Regions from separate parts of the Pseudoalteromonas sp. S3431 genome, predicted to be linked through region 4. Evidence: predicted binding sites of a transcription regulator. Region 4 holds the regulator's gene; each other region holds the start of a gene.
What was found. Region 4 encodes FliA, which starts transcription of late flagellar genes. Its sites were predicted from a motif close to CTAAAGNTNNNNNNNNNNNNGCCGATA; they were not measured.

Region 1 (5,912 bases), on a different contig from region 4:
GCTTTAGGCTCTAAATGCACTCGCGTTGCTTGATCTATAATGGCTGAGTCGTTAGTAAAATGACTGATTTCGCCAGAAACTGTAAAATCAAAATTATCAATACGCCATGGGGCTGTTTGAGTAAAGTTGATTTGAGGTATAGCGGTATATGATTCTAAGTGATCACCGAGCACTTCAAAGTTTTGCACTTTAATATCTGTACGCCATGTCTCACCTAAGTGTGTTAGTGCGCCAGTTCGGTAAAGTTGGGTATCGGTTTTATTTGCATAGTTAGAATCAAGATCAGTAATGTAATTGTCATCACTTACGTTGGTAATATCTACATTAGCTCGCCAGCTCTCACCTAAATAACTTCTTTGTTGCCAATGAAACATATAACGTGAATCAAGAGTTGGCTCTGAATCGTCTTTATTTAAGTACTCTACACCGACCAAACCTTCATGTTGCTCAGTTAAGTACCGAAACTCTGTTTGCAGTTGCAAGCCTTTACGAGACATATAGCGCGGGGTAATAGTGGCATCAAAATTTGGCGCTATGTTCCAGTAATAAGGTGTAATTGTTTCAATACCATAGCGATCTGAGCTGGAAATATTAGGCTTTAGTAATCCTGATTTACGACGTTCATCGAGTGCAAATGTAAAATAAGGCAAATATAAAACAGGTGTATCAAGAATTCTTAGTACCGCATTGTGAGTTTCACCCCAGCCTTCCTCGCGGGATAAATTAATTTCGTCTGCTTCTATTTCCCATACAGGACTTTGACCGGGACAAGCAGTAAAGCTTGCATTCATGAGCACTAAGCCAGAATCATTCACGGTCAGCTTTTCTGCACCACCTTTACCTTGTTGATCGGTTAAACTGTAATCTGCACCAAGTAGGCTAATTTCTGAGTTGCTTAAATCGGCGTTTAGCCCTTTGCTGCTTATTTGGCTAATTGTGTCACGATAAGTAATTGGTCCGGTTGCATTTAATAAACCACGCTGTTTATCTATCAACGCAGTTTGTGCGGACAAACTCATATTAACGGTGTTAATATCAACATTGCCGGTAAATTCAGCACTTTGAGTGCCGAGGAGCTCTACATCATCAGCTTTAATATCAACAGTACCAAGCTCAAGGCCTGGAAGTGGTTGCCAAGCTCTGGTTTGCATTGAAATGCCACAAAGGTTGTGCGCCAGTTCAGTTTCGGCAAGCGATGGTGCGCTAACTACGCTTAGCATCAATATGCCCCAGGTTTTGCTCATTTATTGACCTTAATGCTTTGTGATTAAATATAATTTACACATAATAAAGGAAAATAATGGCAAATACAGTAATTGACCTAATTAACTTAGTTAAAAATAGATATCTTATAAAATGACACGCTTTGATAATTTACAACAATTTATAAACACACACTTTAATACGCAGCCTACTTTGTTAAGTGCGATAACAGGAGATGCTAGTTTCCGTCGCTATTACCGTTTAACGTGCAGTAATGAGCATTTTATTGTGATGGATTCAGAACCCCAAAAAGTAAATAACGCGCCTTATATATCACTTAATAAGGTATTTACCGAGCAAGGCTTTTTACTTCCAAAAATAATTGCTAGCGACGAGCAGCAAGGCTTTTTTATACTAAGTGATTTAGGCAGTAAGCATTTGGCTGATATGCTAGATGATGAAAATCGTATTGAGTATTACAAAGCTTTAATAAGTTTAAGTGCTCAATGGGCAAAAACACCACCCTCAGCAGTTATGCAAGCTTACAATAAAGACTTTATAAAACTTGAGCTCGATATATTTAGTCAGTGGTTAGTAAACGACTTTATAGATGAATCCCCAACTGCAGCGTATCAAGCTATGTGGCAAACAAGCTGTGAGTTACTCACTCAGGCTATGCTTGTGCAGCCTACAGTAACCGTGCACCGTGATTATCACAGTCGAAATATTATGAATAGTAATGGCCTGTGGGCGATTATAGATTATCAAGATGCGGTACGTGGTCCGCTTTGTTACGATTTAGTATCGCTGCTTCGAGATTGCTATTTTAAACTTCCGGCAAAAGAGCTAACAAGCTTGCTTGATTTTGCTTATAGCGAGTTCACTGCTCAAAATTTAATGGTTAATACCTCATTTGATGAGTTTAAATATTGGTTTGATTTAACCGGTATTCAGCGCCACTTAAAAGCAGCTGGTATATTTTGTCGATTATATTTACGCGACGGGAAAACAGGTTATTTAGATAATATTTTACCCACACTTGATTATATTATTGAAGTGGCTGCTAATTATCCCGAGCTTAAAGCATTGAGTGATTGGACTAAACATACCATAGTGCCAAAAGTGACTGAAAAGTTAGCAAAGGAGTGCACATGAAAGCGTTGATTTTAGCCGCAGGACGCGGACAGAGGATGATGCCGCTAACACAGCATATGCCAAAACCAATGTTAAAAGTAGCAGAAAAACCACTTATTGAGCATCATATAAATAACCTCAAAGCTGCCGGAATTACCGATATTGTAATAAACCTCGCTTGGCAAGGTGATAAAATAAAAGATTACTTTAACGATGGCAGTCAATTTGGGGTAAACATACTTTACAGTCAAGAAGTTGAAGGTGGTCTTGAAACTGCTGGCGGTATTATTCAGGCGCTACCTCTGCTTGGAGAGTCTTTCATTGTAGTTAATGGCGATGTATATACCGATTATGATGTAAGTGCGCTAATGCAGCTGCATTTGCAAGCGGGTGAGGCGCATATTGTGCTAATACAAAACCCACCACATAATCCAGATGGTGATTTTGCATTAAGTCATTTATCGCCAGAGAGTCAAAAGTATACATTCTCAGGGATCAGTCGGTATCAGGCTGATTTTTTCAAAGGGTTAACGCAAGGGAGGCGTCCTTTAGGGCCTATTTTACGTGAAAAGCTAAGTAAGCATGTAATCTCTACTGAGCTTTATATTGGTCAGTGGGATGATATAGGTACACCCGAACGTTTAAATGACTTAAACAAACGCCTTGCGGCGCATTAACTAAATTTTTTAAAAAGGCAGCATTATAAATGTGGGGAAAAATACTCGGTTTTTGTTTTGGCTTTATGTTTGGCAAAATTTTTGGTGCCATTTTAGGTTTATACCTTGGCCATTTATTTGATAAAAGCTTAAAAAGTAACTTTGATAAAGCGGGTGGCTTTTCAAGCTTGTTTAACGATGCAGATGTAAACGAGCGCCAAGCTTTGTTCTTTTCGAGCTGTTTTGCCGTAATGGGGCATATTGCTAAATCGAATGGCAGAGTTAGCGAAGTGCATATAAAAGCCGCCAACTTGTTTATGGATGAAATGGGTTTAAAAGGCGAAGAGCGCCGCGAAGCACAGCAGGCTTTTCAGTCGGGTAAAGAGGGCGACTTCTCACTTAAAGAAACCGTGCACGACTTTAAAGAACGCTTTGCTAAGCGAAACGACTTGATGCAATTGTTTTTAGAGATACAAATTCAAATGGCATTCTCTGATGGGGTGTTAGCCGAACAAGAAAAACAATTGTTAGCAGAGGTAAGTAAGCAGTTAGGCATTTCGAAAACGCATTTTGCATTCGTATTAAAACGCTATCAAGCAGAATTTAACTTTAGAAAGCAACAACAGCGCTTTAATCAACAGCAACAAAGCCAAGGGCAAAGTAGCAGCTACCGTGAAGGCTCGGGTCATCATGTCCCACCCAATAATAATATGAATCGTACACAGGCATTGGCGTTATTAGGGCTTAATGATGGTGTGACTGAGCGTGAGATAAAAGTAGCGTACCGTAAACTTATGTCCCAACATCACCCAGATAAATTGGTATCGCAAGGTTTACCAAAACACATGATGGAGCTTGCAGTTAAAAAGAGCCAAGATATTCAAGCAGCTTATGAATATTTAAAAAAGGCGGCGTAAAAAGCCGTCTATTTCTTTTGTTAGACGTGCGTGTTGATCCGGTTGATCGCGCAGGCCAAATAGCTGGCGTTGGCGATAATCAAATTTAGCATTTCGGTTAACCCAGCGTTGGCGATTTTTAAGGCTCATTAAAATATCATTGCTGTCATTAGCATAGTAAATATCGAGTAAAGCTGGCGTAACAAGTGACGTTGTTTGGCTCAAATCTTTATTACGTTTAGTATTAGGTAAGTAACTGCTTAAACTTATAAATGCATCTACTCTCTGTTCTGGAAAGTCGGCATAGTGCTCAAGTAATACGCCAGCACTGGTACCTTGTGCAATAACCACTACGTTACCTGGCTCTTGCATTGCAGTTTGGTATAGCGCATTAAAGCGAGCAATCAGATTTATTTTATAATTGTCGAGTACCTCATTAGTCACTTTTTCTAAAGCATTAACATAATGAGGTTCTGCATTTTTCTTCATATCTGCAGTCGCAGGCTCTGTGCTTGTAGCTGCATCAGGTGTCGTTGTTTCTGCAGGCATTTCTGTTGATGAGTCTGGTATTTTGCTGGCTTGCCAGTCTATGTCGGGTACCGTCATTGCGTAAGTGGTATAGCCTAAGTTATTAAGTTCTTTTCGTAAAAAGCTCATGCCAGCATTGTTTGTTGGCACTGATTGCCAGTCGGGTATAAGTAATACAACACCTCTAAAGTCGGCGCTCATATATTCGCTGTATAAACTCAAAAACTCGGTTTCACCTGCAAGTATTGATTTTATTTCGTCATTTGGAAGCAAGCGTTCAATATCGTTGTTTTCAATACTTGATAATGTAGGAGGGGCAATATGCTCTGCAGCTGTTACCTGTATGCTTAAAAATAGCGTACACATTAGTAATACGTTAAGTATACTTTTTAAAAACTGCGCAGATACCATAAGAAGCTCAAATAATGAATACTAATTAGGTATCGGCGTACTACGGTAAAAGTTTAGCACTATGGCTTAATAATCATTAATGCAATGATTAAAACTCAGGTTCGGCTTCAAATGTAAGTACTTGCTCAGTTGTAGGGTGCTTCAACTTCAGCATTTGTGCGTGTAATTGTAAGCGAGGAGCTGCGGCAAGTGCGTCTTTATGGGCATAGAGCCTATCACCTAAAATAGGATGTCCTAAACTTAGCATATGTACACGTAACTGATGTGAGCGCCCAGTTATTGGCGTTAGCTCTACACGGGTAGCATCGGCTTCGCGCTCAAGTATTTTAAAGTGCGTAAGCGATGGCTTACCATTTTCGTGATCAACCATTTGTTTTGGGCGATTAGGCCAATCACAAATAAGCGGCAGATCCACGGTTCCCGTATCGACCTCAAGCTGCCCAAATACACGTGCAATATAACGCTTAGCTGTTTCGCGTTCTTGAAACTGCATACTTAAATGCCTGTGCGCTGCTTTATTCATAGCAAGGCAAAGTATGCCTGATGTTGCCATATCTAAACGATGAACTATTTTAGCTGTTGGAAAAACACGATTAACACGGTTAATTAAGCTGTCGGCGTGTTTAGGATCTTTACCAGGGACTGTTAATAACTCGCTTGGCTTATTAACGATGAGCAAATCGTCGTCTTGGAAAAGTATTGTTAAATACGGGCTCATTGGGGGATTATAGTTAACTAACACAGCCTGCCTTAATGATTTTTAAGGGCGCTATTTTAGTGGAGCGAGGCTGAAGGCTCAAGGGAAAAATTTATTGCGTGTTTTTTGTTCTGGTGTAAAATTACACCAACTATTGCAAGCAAGGTTTAATGTTATGGCTAGACAAAGTATTTCGCTTACTGAGCAAAATGATTTATGGCTGCGTAATCACGTTGAAAACGTGGGTGATTACGCAAATAAAAGTGAACTGGTAAACGACCTGATCAGGCGTGCTCGAAGAGCTGAGGTAATAAATAGTAAGCTTGCAAAGTCTGAGCAAAGTGGCTTTAGCACTCAATCTGCAGATGAAATGCTAGCAGAATTCAA
Region 2 (5,912 bases), on a different contig from region 4:
AACCATCAGTGTCTTTTAATACTTTTTTAATTTGTGGATCTTTAACATAACGGCTAATGCCCGTCATCGCAGCCAATAATGTGGCATCGGTAAAATAAGCAGGGGGTGATGTATGCTTTTCGACTACTTCGCCTTTATCGCAAAAAAGAGGCATACCTTTTGTTAAAGGAGGTAGCGAGGCTTCATCTTTTAATTCAGATTTACCCATTAACACCTTAAAACCCAAGCTTACATCTTGCTTTGCATTTGCCTTAAAAAGCCCACCAGCAATAATTACCTCAGCTTTAGTTTCGTTATATATATAGTCGGGATAAAACTGAATTAAGTAATGACGGCTTATTAATTGATATACCTTTGCTTCGTCACCGCTCAAACTCGCTGACTTTAACTGTTTAGCCGTAGGCACAATGGCATGATGGGCAGCCACTTTTGAATCGTTAAAACATTTACTACGCTTTTTTACATCAGCCCCGTTTACTAATTCACTGCTTTGCCCACCATTAGCACTTATTGCCTTAAAAATAGCAGATGCTTCTTGATGGTGATCTTTGGGTAAATAACGATTATCTGAGCGTGGGTAAGTAATTAGTTTATGACGTTCGTAAAGTATTTGGCAAATATCCAATACTTTTTGAGCTGGCATACCAAATGCTTTAGCGGCATCTATTTGCAGAGCAGATAAATTATAAGGTAATGGAGCACTTTGCTTTTTTTGTTTTTGGTCGAGTGAAGTAAGCTCAGCACTTTGCTTTGTAATGCGTGAAGCAACATTTTCTGCAAGAGCTTTGTTAAGTATTCGCCCTTCTTCATCTTGATGTGGCTCACATGCTTTGCTTGGAACCCACTTAGCTATGAATGGTTGATTATCAGGAGTAAACAAATGCGCCAATACATCGTAAAAAGGCTTAGATACAAAATTCGCTATTTCGTTATCTCTATTAACAACAAGACCTAAAATAGGGGTTTGAACCCGCCCTACCGAAAGCACATTACCAAATCCTGCTTTTTGCCCAGCTAATGTATATGCACGCGTTAAATTCATACCAAATAACCAATCCGCACGAGAGCGCGCTAAAGCAGATACACTTAACGGAATAAAATCTCGATTAGAACGCATAACGCCCAGTGATTTTTTTACCGCAGATAAATTTAAATCACTAATGAGTAAACGTTGCGTACTTTGCTTTTTAGCCTGACTTATTTTAGCTTCTTCTATTACTTGGTCAACCAGAAGCTGGCCTTCGCGGTCTGGATCGCCAGCATGAATAAGTTGCGAAGCTTGTTTAATTAATTTTTTTAAAACAGTGAGCTGTTTGCGAGTTTTGGTTTTGGCTTTTAACTTCCACTGCTCAGGTATTATAGGTAAGTGATCAAACTGCCACTTTTTAAAGCGCTCATCATAATCATCAGGCTCTGCTTGTTCTAGCAAATGCCCAATACACCACGAGACACAATCACCGTTAGCAACTTCTATATAGCCATCGTGTTTTTTATGTGGTTTTGGTAACGCATCAGCAATAGCGCGTCCAAGTGAAGGTTTTTCTGCAATGTAGAGTTTCATAGCTTGCTCACCACTGTTTATATAAACAGTAGTCTAGCACATTAGTTTAAAGCTATAAATTTTATTGTTCGTTTGATGCAATATTGCGCTTGTTACTTAAGAAATAAACTAGCGGTAGGTAACAAACAACAACGGTACCAATATTAATGAAAGGCAATAAGGTTTTATAAATATATGTACTATAAGAAAGATCCCATAGATGGCGATCAACCAACCTAAATAGCTGTAAAATAGGGGCACTTATAACAACTAGTTGACCGATAACACACTGCCACAAATAAATTTTGTCTTTTATTCCTAAATAGGCGATCAAAGCCATCCAAGCAAGATCATTAAATGCCCAAATAACGTAACGATATATATAAGTACTGCTATCGAACTCTTTTAAATAGTCGTTGATCAACGCTCCATAAAAAAAAAATACAGCAGTAACCAACACAAAGCGTAATGCAAGGTGATCTTTGCGTAGGTAAAACACAAAAATAGCAGGGCTTAATATAAAAACCCAGCTACTCTCGAGTAACCTAGAAATACTTTCAAACCATTCAGGCAAAATATTACACTCAGCCTATTTTTTATCAGGTTCTTTATCATCATTATCGTCATTACCACCGCCATTACCTGGCATATAACTAAATTTATCGATATTCTTCATGGCTGACTCCGTTACATTTGTTATTGAAAGCTTACTTTATGATAAATAAACGTATTTGCCAAGTAAAGTTACCTAACATCAATAGGTGCTGACTCTTTTGCCTTACCTTGTAAAATAGAAATCTCTACACGCCTGTTACGACGGCGGTCTTCATCTGTATCATTTGGTACAAGAGGTCTTGTTTCAGCTCGCCCAACAACCATCATCCGAGTTTTGTCAAAGCCTTGTACTTTTTGTAATTCACTTGCAACAGCCACAGCACGTTTAGATGATAAATCCCAATTATTAACATACAGTTCATTCGACACCTGAAAATCATCGGTATGCCCTGAAACTGTAATCTCTCCTGGCACATCTTTTAAAAGAACACCGATATCTTGAATTATAGGTTTAAACTTAGGTTGTAAAAATGCACTACCTGAAGGAAAGGAACCGTTTTCTCTAATACGAATAATTATTTGCTGCCCTAAAGACTCAAGCTCTATTGCACCATCAATAATTTGCTTTTCAAGCTGCTGCGCGATTTTTTTAACAAGCTCGTTTGTTTGTTCTTGATCCGCTGCTGAAATAGCCTGCTCTGAAGATTTTTCCTGCGAAGTGCTCCGAGACTCACCACCACGTTTATCACCTCGTTGTTCTTGCCTGCCGCCAGCTGAACTTTCATCACCGGCTTGAAATTCAAGCATTTGCTGAGTCATTTCTACGGTTTGCTGCTGAATAGTTTCAATTGGTGTAGGTTCTGGTTTACCTGGCGTAAACTCCATTGCAATAACCGAGGTACCTTTGGGAATATCTTTTACTTCTATTTTGTTTTGTACACCGAAAGCAAACTTCATCGAGCCTGCTATTTGTTTAAATTTAAGTACATCCATTTCAGAAAATGCAAGCAAGAGTACAAAAAAGCACATCAGTAAAGACATTAAGTCGGCAAAGGTTCCCATCCAAGCAGGTAAACCAGGAGGAGGACATTTACACTCTTGCTCAGACATGGTTACTCCTCAGTATCAACTTTACGTTTTGATTCAGCTAAGTAGTTCTTCAAAATACCTTCAATCACTTTTGGATTTTGACCATCTTGGATACCTAAAACTGCATCTAAAATCAAACGTTGATTCATCGCCTCTTCGTCTTTACGAAGTTCCAATTTAACTTGAATAGGGATAGCCACTACGTTTGCTAAAAAGGCACCGTATAAGGTAGTTAATAGTGCAACAGCCATTGAAGGGCCAATTGATTTTGGATCGTCCATATTCGATAACATAGCAACTAAACCAATAAGCGTACCAATCATACCCATTGCAGGAGCAATATCGGCCATCGCTTTAAATAAGCCTGCGCCCATTTCATGTCGTGTTGAAGTTAAAGTGATATCTTTTTGTAAGGTCGCTCTAACAACGTCAGCATCGTGACCATCAACTAGCATATCTACACCTTTACGCATAAATTGATTTGGTATTTCAGCTTCCTCAAGCGCCAGAAAACCGCCCTTTCGAGCTGAATCTGCAAGTTCAACCGCTTTTTCAATTAACTCTTCCGGCGATTCAATTTTAAACATAAAAGCTTTAGCGGCAACTTTACCTATCCCAAAAAATTGTCCCATGGTGTAATTAGATAAAACTATAAATATAGAGCCACCAAATACAATTACCACTGAAGGGGTATTGTAAAACATGGCCATTTCACCACTACTACTCATAAACATGGACATGACAATTAAGCCAATTGCGCCAAGGATCCCTATTATGGTTGCTAAATCCACATTACCTCCAGAGGTTTCATGCACTAAGGCCTTATTGTAAAACTTTTATTATTAACTGCTTATCGGCAACATGCTAAATTGCTTGAGTCATATATGAAAATAAACATAAAAAACAATTCCAGGATTATTTTTAAACAAAGTTACAATGTTAATATAACGATTAATCATTTAAATGATATCAGTATGACCGTAATTAAGGCTTTATTAATCCACATAAAGTAACATTTAGCCGTAATAGAAGAAAAAAACATATCATTCTTTGACCTAGTTTAGCATTCCCCCTAAAATTGGCTCCTAAATTTATCAAGTAAGCTGAAATAAGATGGCGACTAAAAAACCTGAAAACTTAAGTTTCGAACAAGCACTAGAAGAATTATCAATAATTGTTAGTGATATGGAACAAGGTGATTTATCGCTTGAGCAGTCATTGAAGCAGTTTGAACGCGGTATTGCTCTAGCTAACGCTTCATCTGGTAAACTCAAGCAAGCAGAACAAAAGGTATCTATTTTAATGGGTAATGGCGATAAATCAGTACTTACAAACTTTGATAATGATATGGAATAGCGGTGAGCATTAAAGAACATATTGAGCGTGCTCAAATAGACGTTGCATCAGCACTAAACCTTTATTTTGAACAAGCACTTGATAGTGATAGAGCAATAAAAGAAGCAACTCATTACAGTTTGTTTAATGGTGGAAAAAGGCTGCGCCCATTTTTAGTCTACGCAACAGGCAAAATATTAGGGGCAAACAAAAAAGATTTAGATATATTAGCAGCAGCTATTGAATGCATACACAGTTACTCGCTAATACATGATGACTTACCTGCTATGGATGACGACGATCTGCGTCGTGGTCGACCAACTTGTCATATAGTTTATGGTGAAGCCCAAGCAATTTTAGCCGGCGATGCTCTTCAAACTTTAGCTTTTGAACTAATTGCTAAACATAGTTTTAACTGCTCAGCTCAAACACAGGTAAAAATGATAGCGACACTCGCCCACGCATCAGGCCTTGAAGGAATGGTTTCAGGTCAAGGTTTAGATATTGCAGCCACTGATAAAATAATTACAGTACAAGAACTTGAGCGAATACATAAGCTAAAAACTGGCGCACTTATTAATTGCGCAATTACACTTGGTGCACTGTGCAGCGAAAATGTTGATGAACAAACCTTAGAAAACTTAAGCGTTTTTGGGTATGCTATAGGGCTTGCATTTCAAGTACACGACGACATTTTAGATGTTGAAGGCGATACGGTTACTTTAGGTAAACCACAAGGCTCCGATATTGCCGCGAATAAAGCGACATACCCTGCGTTATTAGGTATGCTAGGCGCTAAAGAAAAGGCACAAAACTTAATACAACAAGCCCATGAAGCGTTGGCAAATATAGATGCAGACACCACACTTCTTGCATCGCTGGCAAATTACCTAATTGAGCGTGACCACTAATTATTACTCATACGTATTGCAATTAACACTGACATTATTACTCAACATTAATTATTCGTAAAAGCTTTGGATTAATTAATGTTAGCGAAGGATATATATAAAACCATGACACTTGATAGTAGCAAGTATCCATTACTTAATTTGGTTGACGAGCCAGCCCAATTGCGTGATTTAGCGCAAGATAAACTCCCTGCATTTAGCAATGAGCTGCGCGATTATTTACTCAACTCAGTATCGCAAAGTAGCGGTCATCTAGCGTCTGGTTTAGGGACGGTTGAACTAACCGTTGCGCTGCATTATGTTTATAACACTCCAGACGATCGCCTAGTTTGGGATGTGGGTCATCAAGCTTATCCGCATAAAATCCTTACAGGTCGCCGCGACCAAATGCACACTATTCGCCAAAAAGACGGTTTACACCCTTTTCCTTTTCGCGATGAAAGCCAATACGATACGTTTAGCGTAGGTCACTCAAGCACCTC
Region 3 (5,912 bases), on a different contig from region 4:
ACCCCGGAGACAAAAAATATACCTATTGTTATGGTATCTGGCCTTGAGTCGGAGTTGGAGAAAAAAGCCGGATTTGACGCAGGATGCGACGCTTATGTAGTAAAACCATTTTCAATGAGTGTATTGTTAGAGCAAATTAATACAATAGTATAGAGGGATTTATGTTCACAGATGACAAACGAAACTTTAGACGTATGCAGGTAAATGCGACTGCAAATTTAACAACAGTAGAGCCAGTAGCTGGCTTGAATTATACGGCAGAGTGTGTTGATTTGAGCGCGACAGGGTTATCATTGCATTTGGATGATTTACTTGAGCCAGATACTATTTTAACAGTTGATATAGCGTCTACTCACCCTAGCATTGCACCGTTAAAAGCAACGGCTAAGGTAATACGTGCCAGCAAAGAAGATGATGGCACAATAACAGCAGGCCTTGAAATCATTCAGTTTAACTAATTAAATTGAATGATTAGATATTAAAAAACCTTACAAATTAAGCCTTTTAAGTAAAAGCCTTCAGGGTAGCTACCCGCAATTGGGTGATCGGCTGCTTGATTTAATCGCTCCATTATAAGTAGATCTTTGCCCGCATCAAGAGCCGCATCAGCAACAACTTTTTGAAATAGGTTTTGCTCCATTAAGCCAGAGCAAGAGAATGTCAGTAGTGTTCCACCTGGTTTTAGTATTTGCATAGCAATCATGTTGATGTCTTTATAACCACGACACGCGCCCGTTAGCTGCGCTTTATTATCAGCAAACTTTGGTGGATCCATTACGATGGTATCAAACTGTCTGCCTTCGTCGCGGTATTGACGCAGCAACTTAAAGACATCTTGCTTCACAAAATCAACTTTATTTAAGTCTAAGTTATTATGCTCAACATTACGTTTAGCAGTATCTAACGCTGGTTGCGATACATCAACGTTAGTGACATGCTCACACCCGCCACGCAAAGCGTACAACGAAAATGTACCTGTGTAACTAAAACAGTTAAGTACCGTTTTGTCTTTTGAAAAACGCTCAAGTGCAGCACGGCTATCGCGTTGATCTAAGTAAAATCCGGTTTTATGACCTTCAATTATATCGACTTCAATTTTTAAGCCGTTTTCTTCAATAAGTACAGGTTGTGTTGGCTCATTACCCCAAAGAACACCTTTAATTGGCTCCAAACCTTCTTTTGTACGTACTTCTACGTCTGAGCGCTCGTATATGCTAGAACCTGGAAAAATAGCCATTAACGCGCCAACAATCTCGCCTTTATGACGCTCGGCACCCGCACTTAGTAACTGACAAACTAGTACATTATCAAATTTATCGATTGTAACGCCTGGTAAGTAATCAGACTCAGCTGCACATAATCTAAAGCCTGTTAATCCGCCTTCTTCTATTACTTGGCTCCGTGCTTCTAATGAGCGACGTAAACGGCGTTCAAAAAAGTTTTGATCGATGATTTCTTTTTCGTCAAAGCTCCAAACACGTGCACGAATTTGTGAATGAGGGCTATAAGCAGCAGTTGCTAAAAACTTACCTTCGCTATCGTGAATCGTTACTGTGTCGCCTAATCCAGGTTTACCTTTAATTTTTTTGATGGCTTTTGAAAATAACCAAGGGTGTTTTCTTTTTAATGATTTATCGCGACCAGCTTGTAGGTAAACGGCAGATGACATAAGGCTTCTCAGTAGTAATAAATAAGCGCTGTATTTTAGTCAAGCAGCGGGCAACATACAATGAATGTTTTGCAAGAGGGCTATAAAGCACGGTAAAGTACTAATAATTCACTTATTAATTAGCTTTTGGAACCTGAAAGTGCCTGACGCCGTTTTAAGCCCCGATTTACAAATACTTAATTCACAATGCAGAGAATTTATAACCTCTTTAGTGCATGCCGATGTGGCTCACGATATTACGCATATAGAGCGAGTGGTGCGCGTTGCAATAAAACTATGTAATGCAGAGCAGGCTAATATGTCAGTTGTATTACCTGCAGCGTGGATGCATGACTGTGTGGCGGTGGCTAAAAACCACCCTGATCGTGCAAAAGCCTCTACTATGGCAGCAGATAAGGCACTGGAATTTTTAAAATCGATTGATTATGACGAGTCACTTTTTGATGATATTCATCATGCTATTGCGGCTCATAGCTTTAGCGCAAATATAAAAATTAAAACAGTTGAGGCACAAATAGTACAAGATGCTGACAGAATGGATGCACTAGGTGCGATTGGAGTGAGTCGATGTATGAAAGTTGGCGGCTCAATTTCTCGGTTATTGTATAACCCAGAAGACCCTTTTTGTATTGAACGAGAAGCTGATGATAAAAAATATACACTCGATCATTTTTTTATAAAACTATTACATATTGCTGAAAGCATGAATACCCCATCAGCTAAAGCAGAAGCGAATAGGCGTACAGCTTACATGCATGAGTTTTTAGAGCAATTAAAGTCAGAAATTGGTGAGTAACGTGGATAATAAAAATATGCCTAAATTGTCAGGTATTGATCATTGCCATTTAAATGTAGATAACTTGGTTGATGCCGTTAAGTGGTATGAGCGTGTTTTAGGTTTTAGTGTAGTACCCGAGCTTGCCTTTTGGGATGAGGACGGACGCGGCCCTTTAACACTTGAAGATACTTATTCAACCACTCGTTTAGCACTTTTTGAAGGTGAGGGGCGCAGTAAAGGAATTGCATTTTTGGCAACAGGGGATCAATTTATACAGTGGCTTAGTCATCTTGAAAGTTTAAATATAAAAGCGGTTCTTGCTGATCATGGTGTAACGTTTTCAATGTATTTTAAAGATGACAGTGGTAATAGCCATGAGATCACATCACATGACTACTCGTATATAAAATTTTACTATCCATCGGTTAACTTAGGTTCGCATTCATCTAAAAAAAGCTAATGTAGTTAATCCTATAATTCCCATTATATGAATTTATGTGTAAGTTTTTATCATACTGCTATCACTTTGAATAATATCTAATTGGGGTTTATTCGCTGCTTTTTTGTTTCAAGTGAAACTGTATTTTTTAGCAATTATTTGTGCTTGTACAGTTAACATAAGTGCCAGACATGCGCTGTTTTTAGGATTCAACCTAAAGGTAATTTACGTTTTGTCGCTGCACAAATATAGGTGAAAATCGTGATCAGGACGCAGAAGCTTTGCTAGGTTTTTACTTGTTTTCACATGGATGTAAGTCAGTAAGGTAACGCATGAAAAGTTACCGACCCCACTAGGTGACACACCTCACGCAGCGATTAAATCGCTCTTAGATAAAATGAACTTTAATATTGTAAGGTCAGCAAGGCTTGGTCTTCTATTATCGTTTGAAGCAGTTAGATATAAAGTTTTCACTTAGTTATAGACCTGTTTTTTATTATTAATTAGATCCCATACTTAAGCCTATTGGTATAAAATATTAGAAATTTCGTGTTGGTTAAATGTGGTAGAACTGTTGTTTGAGTATCAATTAAAGCGAAGTGCCCGACGTAAGACTGTTGCTATTAAAGTGCACCAACGGTCAATAACCGTTTATGCGCCTCATTATGTTCCTAAAAAACAGTTGGATTTATGGTTGGTTGAGAAACGAGATTGGGTAAATAGCCAACTTGATAAACAGATTAATATTGCAGACTCAAAGCAATATCCACTCGAAACACATAAAATTCTAATTTTCTCAAATCTTATAGACATAACGTTTGAACACGCTTTGCATTCTCAAGTTATAGAGCATGAGAATACATTAAGCGTATTGTGTTCTTCTCGAGTGAGCCATAAAAAATTGAAGTATAAAACATTACTTGAGGCGTATTTAACTGAAAAATTAGGATTATATATTGATATGCGTCTTGCCCACTTTTGTAAACTAATGGAGGAACCTTTACCGAATGATTTACGAATACGTATCTATAAACGTAAATGGGGGAGTTGTAATAGTAAACGTGAGCTTACGTTTAACTTACTCTTGATTGGAGCCAAAAAATCAATTATAGACTACGTCATAGTCCACGAGTTGGCGCATTTACGTCACTTAGACCACAGTCGTGTATTTTGGCAACGTGTAGCTAAGTTTTATCCGGATCATAAGATAGCATCAGATTGGTTAAAGAATAATGGACAAAGTTTACAGTGGGAATTTTAAAAAAATATTGAAGTTTAAAATATAAGGTATTTTAGAAGAAAAGTGGTGGAGGGAGCTGGATTCGAACCAGCGAAGGCTGAGCCGTCAGATTTACAGTCTGATCCCTTTGGCCGCTCGGGAACCCCTCCACACTAATTTTGTTACACTTGGCCCCACTTAACTTAGCGGTAAGAAAAGTGGTGGAGGGAGCTGGATTCGAACCAGCGAAGGCTGAGCCGTCAGATTTACAGTCTGATCCCTTTGGCCGCTCGGGAACCCCTCCAGTGCAACGGCGCTGATAATAGCAAAACTTATATTTAAGTAAAGAAAAAAGCTAAAGAAAAATGAAATAAAGCCGATAAATATCTATTACCTACAATAATCGGCTAAAGTCTATGCAAATCGACGATTTGTTAATCACAGAGAGTCAACTAAGTACACGGTTGAATAAAAGTGTACACGAACAACGTCGAGGAGAGTTTTCTCTTTTATTGGCAATGTTATCCCACGATGCGCTTGATTTTAGTCAGTTCCATTTTCCAAAAACAGATATTGAAAACCCTATTGTTGAAGAAGAGACACTTCGTAAGCAATTTGGTTCGGGTCCGAAGCAGCCTTTAGCACCGGATGAGTTTAATATGTTGATTGGGCAACACAACGCCGCTTTATTATCAAATGTGGGAGGGCATGCAGGTATGAGCGATATTAAGTTACGACACTGCTTAAACCCTGAACCACTTTCAATAAGAAATGATTTAGCTCATATTCCACTCAATGTGCTTGATAATTGTGAGCTAGCTGTGCGCAGACGTATTAAGAACAAAGAGACTCAGCTATCGCATCCGCAAATGGACGTAGCTTCATTCTATGATGGTCTTAATGATGAATCATTACATCAACCGCTTCACTTAGCTACAGCATAATATTGACCTACAAAATAATTTATCTATCTACGATTTCAAATCAGCTTATGTCAGGCCCAGTAAAACAAGCTTTAAATGGTCATTTTTATAATAATGATGGCTAAAAAGAGAGGCTTTGTAGCTATTTATAATGTTAATTGCCTAAAAATTGATTTAGTTTAAAAAAACCATCCAAAAATTTAATGCAATTGCTATAATGATGTCAAATGGTATGACATGAAATGCCGTTATCATTAAACCAAGGTAATTAGGAACGTAATGAAGAAAACATTCACGCTGAATCACGAGAAAATCAAATACCCTCGTATGGTCGATGCTGCAAAGCACGAAGTGAAAAAATATTTGAAAAGAGAACGTAATAAAACGCTACCTGAAGATGCTGATTACTGGGCATTTGACTGTAAGTTTGGTAATACAGCTGAAGATGCTCAAGTAGTGCACGTTGCAGAGATTAGCAATCATATCAGCGACATCGAAAAGCAAGATTTAAAGTCTTTCTACGTAGAGATTTTAGCAAAGCCGGCACAGCGTCAACAAGCTGATTTAGATGACGACGAGTAACTTTTAAATTTTAAGTACTCGTAAAGTAGAGATGGACCCAAGTGGTCCATTTTTGTTATGTGGGTTTTAATATCAATCTGAATAATACTAACCAACCAATCCGCAATAATGCTTAATCAGTTTGAGGGATTAAATCTGACGCTAACGGCGTTAAAAATTTCTGATATAGGACAATTAAATAACGATTTTTTGTCTTGTTATCGACACGATTCAGTTATCTAAAAATAGATCACTTAATTAAAAGAGTTGGTATAAGTATTTGAACAATATAAATTATCTAATAACCCTATAATACCAACCTG
Region 4 (5,912 bases):
ACCGCCTTCTAAAGAATAACCTATCGCTATAGCGCCTAACGCAATAAATAAACCTAATATAGAAAGCTTATCCACAACCAATCTCTTTTTTAATCCTTAGAGCTATATCATCTAGAGCAAGACTTTCACTTGCTAAGCCAGCACTTGCAACCGCCTGTGGCATACCGTAAACAACACAACTTTTTTCGTCTTGTGCCCAAATAGTGGCGCCAGTCTGCTTCAACATTCGAGCACCATCACGCCCATCAGCCCCCATACCAGTAAGAACAATAGCCAGTACGTCACCTTGACAAGCTTTTGCAACGCTTGCAAAAGTCACATCAACACTTGGTTTATATGTTATTCGCTCACTGTTATCTTCAAATACGCGCAATGTTTTTGAAGACCCACGCCCCTCAACCATCATTTGTTGGCCACCTGGAGCCAAGTATGCAGTCCCTGGTTGTAATCGATCCCCTTGTTGAGCTTCCTTTACTTTTATCTGGCATAAACCATTTAAACGCGAAGCAAATGCAGGTGTGAATGCGGCAGGCATATGCTGAATTAATAATATAGGATGCGGGAAATTTGCTGGTAATTGAGTTAATATTGTTTGTAATGCAACGGGTCCGCCAGTCGATGTACCAATAGCAACAAGTTGATATTTTTTACCACTAGCATGAACGGAGGCATTAGAATTCGTACGTTGAAAGCTTCTATCTGGCTGCTTTAACGTTGCCGTGTTCCTTAATGAACTTGGAGTCGCTAATGGCATACTTTGCGGTTTAGCTTGTGTTATGGGCTTGAATGTACGGGGAACTCTTCTTCGACCAATTTCTTTCACTTTAGCTTGTAAAAGCTTTATTGCATCTTCATTGTTACGTGCAATATCTTCGAATTTTTTCGGTAAAAAATCCATTGCTCCGGCATCTAATGCATCAAGCGTTGCCGTTGCACCATCTCGAGTTAGTGAAGAAAACATTAAAATTGGTGTCGGATTACTCGACATTATTTCTTTAACTGCGCTAATACCGTCAAGCACAGGCATTTCTACATCCATTGTAATCATGTCAGGGCGTAGTTCAGCTGTTTTTTCAACAGCTTCTCTGCCATTCACAGCAAAACCTATTACTTTTATATCGCTGTCTTGCTCAAGTATTTCGCTCACTCTGCGGCGAAAAAAGCTAGAATCATCAACAACTAAAACTTTAACGGCCATTTAGCTCTCTTATTAAATTGAAGTGTAGGGCACTTTTACAGTGCACCTACTTTATTTATTATCAGCCCGCGTAATGTTTTAACATATTTGGTACATCTAAAATAAGTGCAATACCACCATCGGAAGTAATTGTAGCACCAGCCATACCGGGTGTTCCTTGTAATAAAGCATCAAGAGGTTTTATTACAACTTCCTCTTGCCCTATTAACGAATCTACGACAAAGCCTACTTGTTGTGTACCAATTTGGACAATAACTACATGACCATGTGCTTTACGCTGAGAGCGGTCAGCGCCTTTAACTAGCCAATGCTCAAGATAAAACAATGGAATTGCTTTTTTGCGCACAATAATTGTCAATTGACTATCAACAACATTCGTTTTAGTTAAATCGAGGTGGAATATTTCGCTAACACCCGCAAGTGGTAATGCAAATGTTTGCTCTCCAACAACAACCATTAAGGTCGGCAAGATAGCGAGAGTTAATGGTACTTTTATCTCTAAAGTAGTCCCAACACCTAACTCTGACTGAATACTTACTGAGCCATTAAGTTGGGTAATTTTGGTTTTAACTACATCCATACCAACGCCACGACCTGAAATATCCGAAATCTCTTCTTTTGTTGAAAAACCAGGTGCAAAAATTAAATTATATGCTTCAGTATCAGAAAGCCGGCTTGCTTGGTCGTGATCAAGAACACCTTTACTAATCGCTATTTTTTTCAGCTTCTCAGCATCCATACCAGCACCATCATCTTTAATGGTAAGTAAAATATGATCGCCTTGCTGAGATGCTGATAACGTAACAGTACCTGTTCTTGGTTTTCCAGCAGCCTCACGAAAATCTGGCATTTCAATACCGTGATCAACAGAGTTACGCACTAAATGCACTAAAGGGTCGGCTAATGCCTCAACCAAATTTTTATCTAAATCAGTCTCTTCACCAACTAATAATAGATTAATGTCTTTATTTAAGCTGCGTGCTAAATCACGAACAACTCGAGGAAATCGGCCAAACACTTTTTTAATTGGTTGCATGCGGGTTTGCATAACCGCACCTTGAATATCAGCAGTAACAACATCTAAGTTAGATATAGCTTTACCCATTGCTTCGCTTTCAGAATTCGTAGCCAAGCTAACTAAGCGGTTACGAACAAGTACCAATTCACCGACCATATTCATAATTTGATCTAAGCGTTTAGTGTCAACACGCACTGTCGTTTCAGCAGTTGGTGCAGTAGCCTTTTTTGGAGCTGCAGCAGCTGTTTTTTCAGCAGGTTTTGCAGGTACTGGTTTTGATGCTTCAACTTTTGGTACTGGGGCTGCTTTGGGCTTAGGAACAGCTTGTTTTGCGGCTGGTTTTTCAGCAATCGCAGGAGTGCTTTCTAAAGATTTAGGTGCAGTTCCCTTACCATGAAGTTCATCTAACAGTGATTCAAATTCATCATCACTGATATCATCGTTCGATGAATCTGTATTGTTAGTCGAAGGCGATGGCTTTTGTACATCAGGTGTAACATTACTTTCTTGCGCTGCAACAGAGCCGAAACTGCCAACACCATGAAGCTCGTCTAGTAAATTATCAAACTCATCGTCTGTAATATCACCATTCAAATCATGACTATTTGTGGGGGCTTTTACTGCCGATTCTTGGCTTGTACCATGTAATTCATCAAGTAGGTTTTCAAACTCATCCTCTGTAATTTCATCAATTTGAGAGTCAGTTTCAGATGAAGTTGGGCCACTAAACAGCTCATCAAAAGCAAAAGGGTCCGCACCATCAGTACTGGGAGTTTGTGCTTCAGCGGCTTCTTGAGGCTGTTCTACAACAACTTCAGGAGAAGTACCTGATAACTCGTCTTCTGTGGGGGGGAGACCTAACTTATGTAAAACTTCAAGTAGTTGAGGATCCGCAGGTTCTGGTTTATCACGATTTTGAATCGTCGCAAACATTTCATTGATAGTATCAAGTGCTTGTAAGATAACATCCATTAGCTCAGAATTAACAGAACGAACGCCCTGCCTTAACAAGTCGAATACATTTTCTGCGCCGTGACATGCGTCAACAAGCTCAGTCATAGCTAAGAATCCAGCACCGCCTTTTACGGTATGAAAGCCTCTAAATATAGCATTTAGCAACTCGGTATCTTCTGGATTGTTTTCCAGTTCAACTAACTGTTCAGATAAAAGCTCAAGGATTTCTCCTGCTTCTACAAGAAAGTCTTGTAAAATATCTTCATCGACTTCAAACATGCAGTTACTCTCCTCTTAGAAGCCCAAACTTGATAAAAGATCATCGACTTCATCTTGATCAGACACAACATCATTACGTGATTCTTTATCAATAATAGGCCCTTCAGGACCTGCTAATGTTTCTGGGTCAACTGGGTCATCTATTTTTTGTGGTTTTAGGGTGACTGCTTTACTGATATCTTGTTCAGAAAAAGCAGTTAAAAGATGAAGTAAGCTTTCTTCAACTTCCCTAACAAGTTCTATAATTCGGCGAATTACTTGACCTGTCAAATCTTGATAATCTTGGGCCATTAATATGTTAGTCATGAAGCTTTGTAACTCATCAGTTTTATGATGAGAACTGCTCATGAATTTATCAATGCTGTGGCACAGTACTTTAAATTCACCGAGTTCAATTTCACGACTCATTAGACGGTCCCATGTCGGTTTGATACGGGATATTTCATCCGCTAACTGTTGTGCTATCGGTAAACTCGCCTCAACCGCATCCATGGTTTTATTTGCAGCATTTTCTGTCATCTCAATGACATAATTAAGCCGTTTTTTAGCATCAGGTATAGCGTCGTTAGTGAGATCTGTTAGGCGCGTGTCTAGCTCAAAGCCTTTTAAAGCTTCATGTAGTTGACGCGTCAACTTTCCCACTTCGTCAAATATTTCTGACTGCTCTTTAGATGCAGTATCTAAAATTAGTTGATCAGCTTTATCATGTTCGCCATTTTCTAAAAAAGTGACGAGCTGACGAGCTTGTTCTAACGTTATCCGAGGCGCAGCAGGTGCTGGCATAAGCCTTTCCCCTATTATTAACCTAAGCGTTCGAACACTTTTTCTAATTTAGTTTTTAATGTGCCAGCTGTAAATGGTTTTACAATATAGCCATTAACACCAGCTTGAGCCGCTGCTATTATTTGTTCTTTTTTAGCTTCAGCTGTCACCATTAAAACAGGAAGGTGTTTTAATTTATCGTCAGCCCTTATCGCTCTCAAAAGATCAATACCTTGCATTCCTGGCATGTTCCAATCTGTTACCACAAAATCAAAAACTTGATTTTGTAACATGGGTAAGGCTGTAGAGCCGTCATCCGCTTCTTGGACGTTGGTAAAGCCTAAGTCGCGCAATAGATTTTTAATAATACGTCTCATTGTCGAAAAATCATCAACAACAAGAATTTTCATGTTTTTATCCAAAACATCCTCCAGTGAGGTCTTAACCTGTATTTACTTACTACTAGTTTATCCAGTCATTGATTTTTGCTTTTAGCTTAATCATCGCCTGACCATGTATCTGACTTACACGCGATTCACTTACATCGAGTATATGTCCAATTTCTTTTAAATTCATTTCATCGTTATAGTACAAAGAAAGTACCATTGCGTCTCGCTCTGGTAATGACTTGATAGCATTTAATAATGATTCATTAAATCGTTCATTTTTAACGTTATTAAACGGTTTGTCTAGCGTTAAATCTTGGCCCGCCGTGGTAATAACATCTTCATCGACCCCGAGGTCTTCGATGCCTAACACTTTACTTGTGTTTACATCGTTTAAAATATGATGGTACTCATTTAACGAAATTTCAAGTTTTTCAGCAACTTCTATATCGGTTGGTTCACGATTCAAGCTACTTTCTAATCCAGCAATCGTCTCGGCTACAAGACGGCTTTTTCTATGAACCGACCGAGGAGCCCAGTCACCACGGCGCATTTCATCAAGCATGGCACCGCGAATTCGTATTCCCGCGAACGTTTCAAAACTTGCGCCTTTGGTTGCATCAAAGTTTTTTGATGCTTCAATTAGGCCTATCATACCCGACTGAATTAGGTCATCGAGTTGGACACTTGGAGGCAAACGAGCAATTAAATGACATGCCACTTTTTTGACTAGCGATGCATGTTTTTCAACAATCACATTTAAATTTTGTGTTGATTGATATCCCATAGCTCTATTTACCAATGTTGTCATAATTAGCCGTTAACTAGCTTCTCAATAAAAAACTCTAAATGTCCTGAAGGTTGGTTAGGTATAGGCCATTTCACTGCTCTTGTCGCCAGTGCTTTAAAGGCAACTGAAGCAGGAGAACTAGGAAAAAGTTCTACAATCACTTTTTGACGGCGAGTTGCCTTACGCATATTTTCGTCATAAGGGATTGTTGCAACCAACTCCATTGACACATCTAAAAATCGGTCCGTTACTTTTGAAAGTTTTGCAAATAACTCATGACCTTCACGCATACTACGAACCATATTAGCTACAATTTTGAATTTATACACCCCATGCTCACGACTTAACACTTTAATAAGTGCATAAGCATCTGTGATTGAAGTCGGTTCGTCGCACACTACAACCATTACATCTTGAGCAGCACGAGAAAAGCTCAGTACCATATCTGAAATACCCGCAGCGGTATCTACAATTAAGATATCAAATTCGGTATTTAATTCGCTAAAAGCGCGTATAAGGCCTGCA

Region 1: the regulator FliA is predicted to act here: its motif matches at 4,859-4,885, upstream of DO88_RS11090 (DUF3530 family protein).
Region 2: the regulator FliA is predicted to act here: its motif matches at 4,036-4,062, upstream of pomA (flagellar motor protein PomA).
Region 3: the regulator FliA is predicted to act here: its motif matches at 4,461-4,487, upstream of DO88_RS13075 (VC2046/SO_2500 family protein).

Annotation. Positions count from the first base shown of each region.
Region 1 covers NZ_JJNY01000035.1:11,825-17,736, reverse strand. Annotated here, with positions in the region: gene lptD (LPS assembly protein LptD) at 1-1,244, opposite strand, end outside; gene DO88_RS11075 (aminoglycoside phosphotransferase family protein) at 1,357-2,358, shown strand; gene murU (N-acetylmuramate alpha-1-phosphate uridylyltransferase MurU) at 2,355-3,014, shown strand; gene djlA (co-chaperone DjlA) at 3,044-3,910, shown strand; gene DO88_RS11090 (DUF3530 family protein) at 3,893-4,783, opposite strand; gene rluA (bifunctional tRNA pseudouridine(32) synthase/23S rRNA pseudouridine(746) synthase RluA) at 4,917-5,570, opposite strand; gene DO88_RS11100 (ribbon-helix-helix domain-containing protein) at 5,701-5,912, shown strand, end outside.
Region 2 covers NZ_JJNY01000099.1:1,532-7,443, reverse strand. Annotated here, with positions in the region: gene DO88_RS01725 (DNA topoisomerase III) at 1-1,561, opposite strand, end outside; gene DO88_RS01730 (hypothetical protein) at 1,623-2,114, opposite strand; gene DO88_RS01735 (flagellar motor protein MotB) at 2,285-3,205, opposite strand; gene pomA (flagellar motor protein PomA) at 3,208-3,975, opposite strand; gene DO88_RS01745 (exodeoxyribonuclease VII small subunit) at 4,298-4,540, shown strand; gene ispA ((2E,6E)-farnesyl diphosphate synthase) at 4,543-5,430, shown strand; gene dxs (1-deoxy-D-xylulose-5-phosphate synthase) at 5,536-5,912, shown strand, end outside.
Region 3 covers NZ_JJNY01000023.1:66-5,977, reverse strand. Annotated here, with positions in the region: gene DO88_RS13035 (response regulator) at 1-153, shown strand, start outside; gene DO88_RS13040 (PilZ domain-containing protein) at 162-458, shown strand; gene DO88_RS13045 (class I SAM-dependent methyltransferase) at 479-1,669, opposite strand; gene DO88_RS13050 (HD domain-containing protein) at 1,734-2,465, shown strand; gene DO88_RS13055 (VOC family protein) at 2,482-2,907, shown strand; gene DO88_RS13060 (M48 family metallopeptidase) at 3,449-4,147, shown strand; tRNA gene DO88_RS13065 (tRNA-Tyr) at 4,191-4,275, opposite strand; tRNA gene DO88_RS13070 (tRNA-Tyr) at 4,325-4,409, opposite strand; gene DO88_RS13075 (VC2046/SO_2500 family protein) at 4,522-5,049, shown strand; gene DO88_RS13080 (DUF6172 family protein) at 5,308-5,610, shown strand.
Region 4 covers NZ_JJNY01000049.1:14,717-20,628, forward strand. Annotated here, with positions in the region: gene DO88_RS06710 (flagellar motor protein) at 1-75, opposite strand, end outside; gene DO88_RS06705 (protein-glutamate methylesterase/protein-glutamine glutaminase) at 68-1,198, opposite strand; gene DO88_RS06700 (chemotaxis protein CheA) at 1,260-3,449, opposite strand; gene DO88_RS06695 (protein phosphatase CheZ) at 3,465-4,232, opposite strand; gene cheY (chemotaxis response regulator CheY) at 4,250-4,633, opposite strand; gene DO88_RS06685 (RNA polymerase sigma factor FliA) at 4,674-5,384, opposite strand; gene DO88_RS06680 (MinD/ParA family ATP-binding protein) at 5,411-5,912, opposite strand, start outside.